DNA from 2 places in the Bacillus sp. 37MA genome. Region 1 is predicted to be linked to the other one. Evidence: a T-box and tRNA genes for the amino acid it is inferred to sense, from the RefSeq annotation. Region 1 holds a T-box; the other holds one or more tRNA genes.
What was found. A T-box is a leader RNA that pairs with one kind of tRNA and senses whether it is charged. The one in region 1 lies ahead of pheS (phenylalanine--tRNA ligase subunit alpha), so its partner is inferred to be a tRNA-Phe.

Region 1 (4,290 bases):
CACGTGCGCCAAATAATACCTCTTCGTGTTTGTCCCAAATTAAGAAAGAAAACATGCCACGGAGTTTTTCTACAGCGGCACTGCCCCAATGACAGTAAGCAACAAGAAGCACTTCTGTATCCGAGTGTGTATGAAACGTATAACCGAAATCTATCAACTCGTTGCGAAGTTCAATATAGTTATAAATTTCACCGTTAAAAATAATCCAGTAGCGCTCATTTTCATGTGAAAGCGGCTGATGGCCGTTTTCCGTATCAATAATGCTAAGGCGTCTGAAAGCAAATTTCACTGTATCATCACTAAAATATCCTTCATCATCCGGACCTCGATGGAAAATGGAATGATTTGCTTTTTGAATTGTTTCATCATTAAAGATCGTATTTTGATTATGGTGAAATACACCAACAAAACCACACATTATTTTCACCCCGTAGTATATTCGTTTATAAAGAACGAGTATACGCTTTTTTGGATGATTTTGCAAAAAAGTCCTCTTTTCTAAAATAGAAAAGAGGACAAAGTACTACGATTGAAGGGCAGAGGCCATTTTTTGAAGAACCGCTTGTTTTTCATCATTCTGGCTATTTTTCCAGAACAATTCAAACATCACACCGAGACCAGGCAGCGTCTTTTCTTCACCTTGCGCCACTGCATCTTGAATCGTGGCGGACAGCTGATTTTCATTTTGACCGTGTAAATTTTGAATAATCGCATTTCGTAAATTCATTTTATCCCCTCCTTGTTACTCTTATTTTGACCGGAGCGGCTTATGTTATACAGAAAAAATGCTATAATAAATCGACGAAAGGGGATTTGAACGTGAATTATATCCAATCGGCGAACAATCCACACATAAAACAGCTCAAAAAGTTACTGACAAAAAAAGAGCGCGACAAAACGGGGCAATACCTTTTAGAAGGTTTTCATCTCGTCGAAGAAGCGCTTTGTCATAAAGAAATGATCGATGAATTGATTTTTTCAGAAGCAGCAGTCATTCCATCCGCATGGAATACAGATGATCTCGAACTGACGATTGTGTCGCCGGAAGCGGCAGCAAAATTGTCTGATACAGAAAACGGACAGGGTGTCTTTGCAGTGTGCCGGAAATCGGATCAAACCGCACTGCCTGATGGAAGCATGTTTTTATTAATTGACGCTGTACAAGATCCAGGTAATATAGGCACAATGATCCGTACTGCCGATGCGGCAGGCGTTGATGCGGTTGTTCTCGGCGCTGGTACTGCCGATGTGTACAATCCAAAAGTACTCCGTTCTGCGCAGGGAAGCCATTTTCATGTGCCGGTCGTCAGCATAGATTTGGGTCAAGCAGTGCAGCAGCTGAGAGAGCGAGACATCCCCGTTTACGGAACAGCGCTTGATGGTGCATCTGATTACCGTAGTGAATCACCCGGCCCATTTGCGCTGTTAGTCGGCAATGAAGGAAGCGGTGTTCGATCTGAATTGCTGCAAGAAACGACGAAAAACGTGTACATTCCGATTTTTGGCCGAAGTGAATCGCTCAATGTAGCTGTTGCTGCCGGTATTCTTCTATATCATTTTCGGGAAAACAATTGAATTTCAAAAACGGGTTGTCTATAATAATGAGTGTGAATTTGATAATGAAAGGCGATGACGGAGAAAAGTACGCCGCGCCTCTTTTTTTTAGGAAGAAAATGCCTTGACTGAAAGCATTTTTAAAAAGAGACGGCAGAAGTTCACCTCCTGAGCCGGTGCCAGGACCGTTAGACGTAAAGGCACACCGGTTTTAAAAAGCCGTTATCCGAATGAAGTGAATGCGTATATTTATGCGTATTAAAAAGGGTGGTACCGCGATCAAAGCCTCGTCCCTTTCCGGGAACGGGGCTTTTTTTATTTGTCAAAAAAAGGAGGAGTAAACGTGGAACAACAGCTAAAAGAATTGCAAAGTCAGGCGCTTGAAAAAATTGCGGCTGCAGCAAACTTAAAAGAATTAAACGATGTGCGTGTCGCCTATCTCGGCAAAAAAGGGCCGGTGACAGAAGTATTAAAAGGAATGGGTAAGCTTTCGGCAGAAGAACGCCCGAAAATGGGGGCGCTTGTAAATGTAGTACGTGAAACCATTTCGAAAAGTATTGAAGAAAAACAAGAACTGCTTGAAGCAGCAGCGATTGAGCAGCAACTTGCGCAGGAATCAATCGACGTGACACTGCCAGGTCGTCCGGTGAAGCAAGGCAGTCATCATCCATTGACACGTGTTGCAGAAGAGATTGAAGACTTATTTATCGGTATGGGGTACACGGTAGCAGAAGGACCGGAAGTCGAACAGGATTTTTACAATTTTGAAGCGCTCAATTTGCCAAAAGACCATCCGGCACGCGATATGCAAGATACGTTTTACATTACACCGGAACTGTTAATGCGTACGCATACGTCACCGGTGCAAGTAAGAACGATGCAGAAGCACGAAGGCCGCGGCCCAGTCAAGATCATTTGCCCTGGTAAAGTGTATCGCCGTGACAGCGATGACGCGACACATTCACATCAATTCGCACAAATTGAAGGGCTTGTCGTTGGCGAAAACATCCGCATGAGCGACTTGAAGGGTACACTTGATGTGTTTGCGAAAAAAATGTTCGGCGAAGACCGTGAAATTCGTCTCCGTCCAAGCTTTTTCCCGTTCACGGAGCCATCTGTTGAAGTCGATGTGAGCTGCATGTGCGGCGGCAAAGGCTGCTCGATTTGTAAAGGAACAGGCTGGATTGAAGTACTTGGCGCAGGTATGGTGCACCCGAACGTGCTCGAAATGGCCGGTTTTGATTCAAATAAATATACAGGATTTGCATTCGGTATGGGACAGGAGCGCATTGCGATGCTGAAATACGGCATTGATGATATCCGCCATTTTTACACGAATGATCTTCGATTCTTAAAGCAATTTTCAGTACATGAATAAATAAGGAGGAGTATACACATGTTTGTTTCATATAAATGGCTCGCGCAATATGTCGATCTGTCAGGCCAAACTCCACAGGAACTGGCGGAAAAAATTACCCGTGCCGGTATTGAAGTCGAAGGAGTCGAAATCCCTGCTACTGAAATGAAAAATATTGTAGTTGGCTACGTAAAGACACGCGAACAGCATCCGAATGCTGACAAATTAAGCAAATGTCTTGTTGATGTTGGAGAGGAAGAACCTGTACAAATTATCTGTGGCGCGAAAAATGTCGGTGCAGGGCAATATGTTGCTGTGGCAAAAACAGGAGCAGTCCTTCCTGGAAACTTTAAAATTAAACGAGCGAAACTGCGCGGTGAAGAATCAAATGGCATGATCTGCTCGCTATCTGAACTTGGCATTGAAAGCCGTCTCACGCCGAAAGAATACGCAGAAGGTATTTTCAACTTCCCGAATGATGTTACACCAGGAGAAGATGCACTCGTAGCATTAAACCGTGACGATGCCATTCTTGAATTGTCATTGACACCAAACCGCTCTGACGCATTAAGTATGATTGGTGTTGCCTATGAAGTGGCGGCAATTTTAGACCGTGATGTGAATCTTCCTGCACCAAATCCGACTGAATCCGAGGAAAAAGCCTCTGACGCGATTCAAATTCGCATCGATACGCCGAAGGATAATCCGGTTTACATCGCACGCGTTGTGAAAAATATTAAAATTGGCCCATCGCCGATCTGGATGCAAACGTATTTAATGAATGCAGGCGTCCGCCCGCATAATAATGTCGTTGATATCACGAACTACGTCTTGATGGAATACGGTCAGCCGCTTCACGCATTTGACCTGGACCGTCTCGGCTCAAATGAAATCGTTGTTCGTCGCGCGTCTGAAGGCGAAAAATTTGTCACACTCGATGATACAGAACGCACATTGTCTGCCGATCAGCTTGTAATCACAAATGGCAAGGAGCCAGTTGCACTCGCAGGTGTGATGGGCGGAGCCAACTCGGAAGTACATGACGGCACTGTCAATGTGTTAATCGAATCGGCTTATTTTGAAGGCCAGATTGTTCGCACAGCATCGAAAGCACATAGCCTTCGCTCCGAAGCAAGCGCCCGCTTTGAAAAAGGGGTTGATCCGGCACGTATTCAAGCCGCATGTGACCGCGCTGCTGAATTAATGGTGGAACTAGCAAGCGGTACCGTCCTTTCGGGAAGGGTTATAGCCGGTGAATTAGCTATTGAACCAAAACGAGTGTCTATTACGCTTGAAAAATTAAATATGAGACTCGGCACGGATCTTCAAATGGGAGATGTGGAAGATATTTTCCGCCGTCTGCAATTTGAAACAGAAAC
Region 2 (4,290 bases), 890 kb from region 1:
TTTTGAATAACCGAGAAGTTCGCCCGTAAGATATATGGGCGGTCATGCGTACTATAATCAAGAATGACCGAATCCTGCTCATTTAATAACTCATCAAACGAATAGTCTTCCTCTAAATTTAGCAGAGACACAATCGGCTGTGAAATAATTGTTTCACGTGAAACATTCAGCATTTTTGACGCTGGTTCATTAATTAAAATAACACGGCCACGGCGGTCTGTCGCAATTACTCCATCAGTCATGTGTGACAAAACCGATGACAGCTTACGACGCTCACCTTCTGTTGTCGCTTGCGATTCCTGAAGCCGCTTCGTTAAATTATTGAATGTTACAGCGAGTTCACCAATTTCATCTTGACCATACACTTTTACTTTTCTCGAGAAGTTTCCTTTCCCAAGAGCAACCGCCTGACGCCTCATGTCGGTAATTGGCCTTGTAATGGTTCTCGCTAGTGTAATGCCTAGTATCGCGGTAATAGCTAGCGCTAAAATTGCCGCAGAAAATAGGATTTCATTAATATCATCTAGCTGACTGAAAACGGTTTCGATATCTCCAATTAAGTAAACAGCACCGATCACTTCACTATTTGATAAAATAGGAGACGTCAATACCCAAACACGCTGACCAGTCCGGTCATCAATAAACATATTATCTTCTGTCGCACCAGCAGACAGTGCCCGTTTTATGGCAATCTCGGTCATACGCTGGCCGACGACACCTTGATTATTCGCATCAGATGTACCGATAATCCGGCTCCGTTCATCAACGATACGCACTTCTGTAATATCTCTGGCAGAAAAATCTTCTAAAATACCCCGAATATCCTGCTCAAGTGTATTAGATTCATCATTGCGCTCTTTCAACATTTCTTCACGTAAATTGTACTCCAATAAATTAACACGTTCTTGCAAAGAGGTTTTAAAATTCGTGACAAATTTTTCCTCAAGGGAGTTTACGAAATACACGCTAATAACTTGCATCGCAAATAAAATAAGCAGCACATATGTAAGCACAAATTTCATTTGAATCGAACGAAAAAAACCTACTCCTTTCATCAATGCTACTCCTGCTCAGGATTGCGTAAGTAGTAGCCTACTCCTCTTCGCGTCACAATCCATGAAGGGTGGCTCGGGTTATCTTCAATCTTTTCTCGCAACCTGCGCACAGTGACATCCACTGTCCGGACATCCCCATAATAGTCATATCCCCAAACTGTTTGAAGCAAATGTTCACGTGTCATGACTTGCCCGATATGTTTAGCTAAATAATGGAGTAGTTCAAATTCACGATGCGTTAATTCAATCGTTTCGTCTCGTTTCGAAACAATGTATGCATCCGGATGAATGGTTAGCGCCCCGACCGCAATTTCATTCGTTTCTGCCTGTTCTTCTTCTTGTACAGGCACCGCTTGATGTCGGCGCAAATTCGCTTTCACACGGGCAATGAGTTCACGTGTGGAAAACGGCTTTGTGACGTAATCATCCGCACCAAGTTCAAGACCGAGTACTTTATCAATTTCAGAATCTTTTGCCGTCAGCATAATAATGGGCATTTCATATTTTTTACGTACTTCACGGCATACTTCCATTCCGTCACGGCCTGGAAGCATAATATCTAGTAAAATGATATCCGGATGCATTTCTTCTACCATCTCAACAGCCTGATCTCCATCATATGCACACTGAACGTCGTATCCTTCCTTTTTCAAATTAAACTGCAAAATGTCTGCAATTGGTCTTTCATCGTCTACAACCAATATTTTCTTTTGCATAATATATGTCCCTCGCTTCTTTTTCAATACGTTAAAGATGGCTTCAAATAATACATTTTATCATATTTGCGCCTCTTTTACCTTTTTTAACTTTACCATGAATAGTGTGACTGCGGCATCCCGTTTCTGATCGGTAAACATTTCATAAAGTGGAACTTCACTTCAACCCTGGATCAATTACGCTTTTACGGATAGCTGTTCCTCATCTATCCTTCTTTTTTCGAAGTTTTACAATACATTCTCACTTACTGCCCTTTAATGCGGGATAAAATAATAAAAAGCACCACGGGAGCGAAATCACCGCGATGCTTTTTTTGATGGCTCAGGACGGAATCGAACCGCCGACACAAGGATTTTCAGTCCTTTGCTCTACCGACTGAGCTACTGAGCCTAGATAATTAACGTTCTTTACGTTATCTGTTAAAAACATAGCGGCCGTTGATCATGAAGGACAATTCATAGGTGCGGACGGCCGCTTTTAAGACATAACATTAGGTTAAAGTAAAAATGGCGGTCCGGACGGGACTCGAACCCGCGACCTCCTGCGTGACAGGCAGGCATTCTAACCAACTGAACTACCGGACCAACAATATGTTTACTAGCAACTTTGCTAATAGTATCACATGCCTAAGATACTGACAATACATTTCGAAAAAAATTGTCGAAAAATGCGAACAAAAAGAATATATATTGACAATTTTGCGACTATTTCCAAACGTTACAATACAAATCTCGTCATTTCATGCCTCAATTCATGAACAATCGCATTTAAATACGACTTAATCGACTTAATGTATGAACAAGGGGCACTGAACTCAGCCTATTAAAAAAACCGCTTCCACGAAGGAAACGGTTTTCATAACGATTAGCCCCAAACACTTCTTACAACGTTCGTTTGATTGCGGTCCGGTCCAACAGAAAATACAGAAAGCGGAATACCTGTCAGCTGTGAAACGCGCTCAATATAATGACGTGCATTTTCAGGAAGCTCATGCAAGTTTTTCACGCCTGTAACGTCTTCTGTCCAGCCTGGAAGTTCTTCGTATACGGGCTCACACTCTGAGAGGGCGCGAAGATTTGCCGGATACTCGGTAATCAATTCACCTTTGTAGCGATAAGCCGTACAAATTTTCAATGTTTCAATACCTGTCAACACGTCGATAGAATTGAGTGACAAGTCAGTTAAACCACTGACGCGGCGTGCATGACGAACAACAACGCTGTCAAACCAACCAACACGGCGTGGACGGCCTGTCGTTGTCCCATACTCACGGCCAACTTCACGGATACGGTCTCCGATTTCATTATTCAATTCAGTCGGGAATGGACCGTCACCCACACGCGTTGTGTACGCTTTTGATACGCCAACAACATGTGTGATTTTAGTCGGTCCAACACCAGAACCGATTGTCACACCCCCAGCAACCGGGTTTGATGACGTAACGAACGGATATGTTCCTTGATCGATATCAAGCATAACACCTTGTGCGCCTTCAAATAATACGCGGCGGCCTTCATCGAGCGCATCGTTCAACACAACAGATGTGTCACAGACAAGATCTTTAATTTGCTGGCCGTACTCGTAATATTCATCAAGAATATCTTCTACTTTAAATCCTTCTGTTTCATAAAATCGTTCTAGAAGACGATTTTTTTCTGCTACGTTATGTGTTAATTTTTCTTCAAATGTTTCCCGATCTAAAAGGTCAGCCATACGGATACCCATGCGTGCTGCTTTATCCATATAAGCAGGGCCGATTCCTTTTTTCGTCGTACCAATTTTATTTTCGCCTTTGCGTTCTTCTTCTACTTCATCGATTTTCAAATGATACGGTAAGATCACATGTGCACGGTTTGATATACGAAGATTATCCGTTGATACACCATGTCCATGCAAATAGGCAAGCTCTTTTACAAGCGCTTTCGGATCAACAACCATACCGTTTCCGATTACACAAATTTTATCCGAATAAAAAATACCGGACGGGATTAAATGAAGCTTGTATGTAACACCGTTGAATTTAATTGTATGGCCTGCATTGTTTCCGCCTTGATAACGGGCAACCACTTCTGCATTTTCAGAAAGAAAATCTGTAACTTTCCCTTTTCCTTCATCGCCCCACTGCGTTCCTACTACTACTACTGATGACATTTTTTTGCACCTCCGAAGGTTCATGAAAAACGTTTTCTCAAACACAGTTATTTTACCAGTAAAAAACACTATTCGTCAAACAGAAAATACGAACATTTCAATATTTTATTAATCATTCATTCGTTTTTATGCTCCTGGCGGTGCTGACATATCATCGAAACGCCGCTCAATATTCACGAATTTATTGTATTCTTTCACAAATGCAAGCTCGACTGTACCGGTTGGGCCATTCCGTTGTTTCGCAATAATAATCTCAATCATATTTTTATTTTCTGATTCTTTGTCGTAGTAATCATCACGGTACAAGAAGGCAACAATATCCGCATCCTGTTCAATCGAACCGGACTCCCGTATATCAGACATCATT

Region 2: it has a tRNA-Phe gene. The T-box ahead of pheS (phenylalanine--tRNA ligase subunit alpha) is inferred to sense a tRNA for this amino acid. The anticodon was not compared.

The regions. Positions count from the first base shown of each region.
Region 1 covers NZ_KB889752.1:2,241,730-2,246,019, reverse strand. Annotated here, with positions in the region: gene asnB (asparagine synthase (glutamine-hydrolyzing)) at 1-418, opposite strand, end outside; gene sspI (small acid-soluble spore protein SspI) at 524-727, opposite strand; gene A3M5_RS0112485 (TrmH family RNA methyltransferase) at 820-1,575, shown strand; T-box leader at 1,621-1,852, shown strand; gene pheS (phenylalanine--tRNA ligase subunit alpha) at 1,898-2,932, shown strand; gene pheT (phenylalanine--tRNA ligase subunit beta) at 2,951-4,290, shown strand, end outside.
Region 2 covers NZ_KB889752.1:3,134,140-3,138,429, forward strand. Annotated here, with positions in the region: gene walK (cell wall metabolism sensor histidine kinase WalK) at 1-1,055, opposite strand, end outside; gene yycF (response regulator YycF) at 1,061-1,771, opposite strand; tRNA gene A3M5_RS0117180 (tRNA-Phe) at 2,090-2,162, opposite strand; tRNA gene A3M5_RS0117185 (tRNA-Asp) at 2,280-2,356, opposite strand; gene A3M5_RS0117190 (adenylosuccinate synthase) at 2,637-3,923, opposite strand; gene dnaB (replicative DNA helicase) at 4,050-4,290, opposite strand, start outside.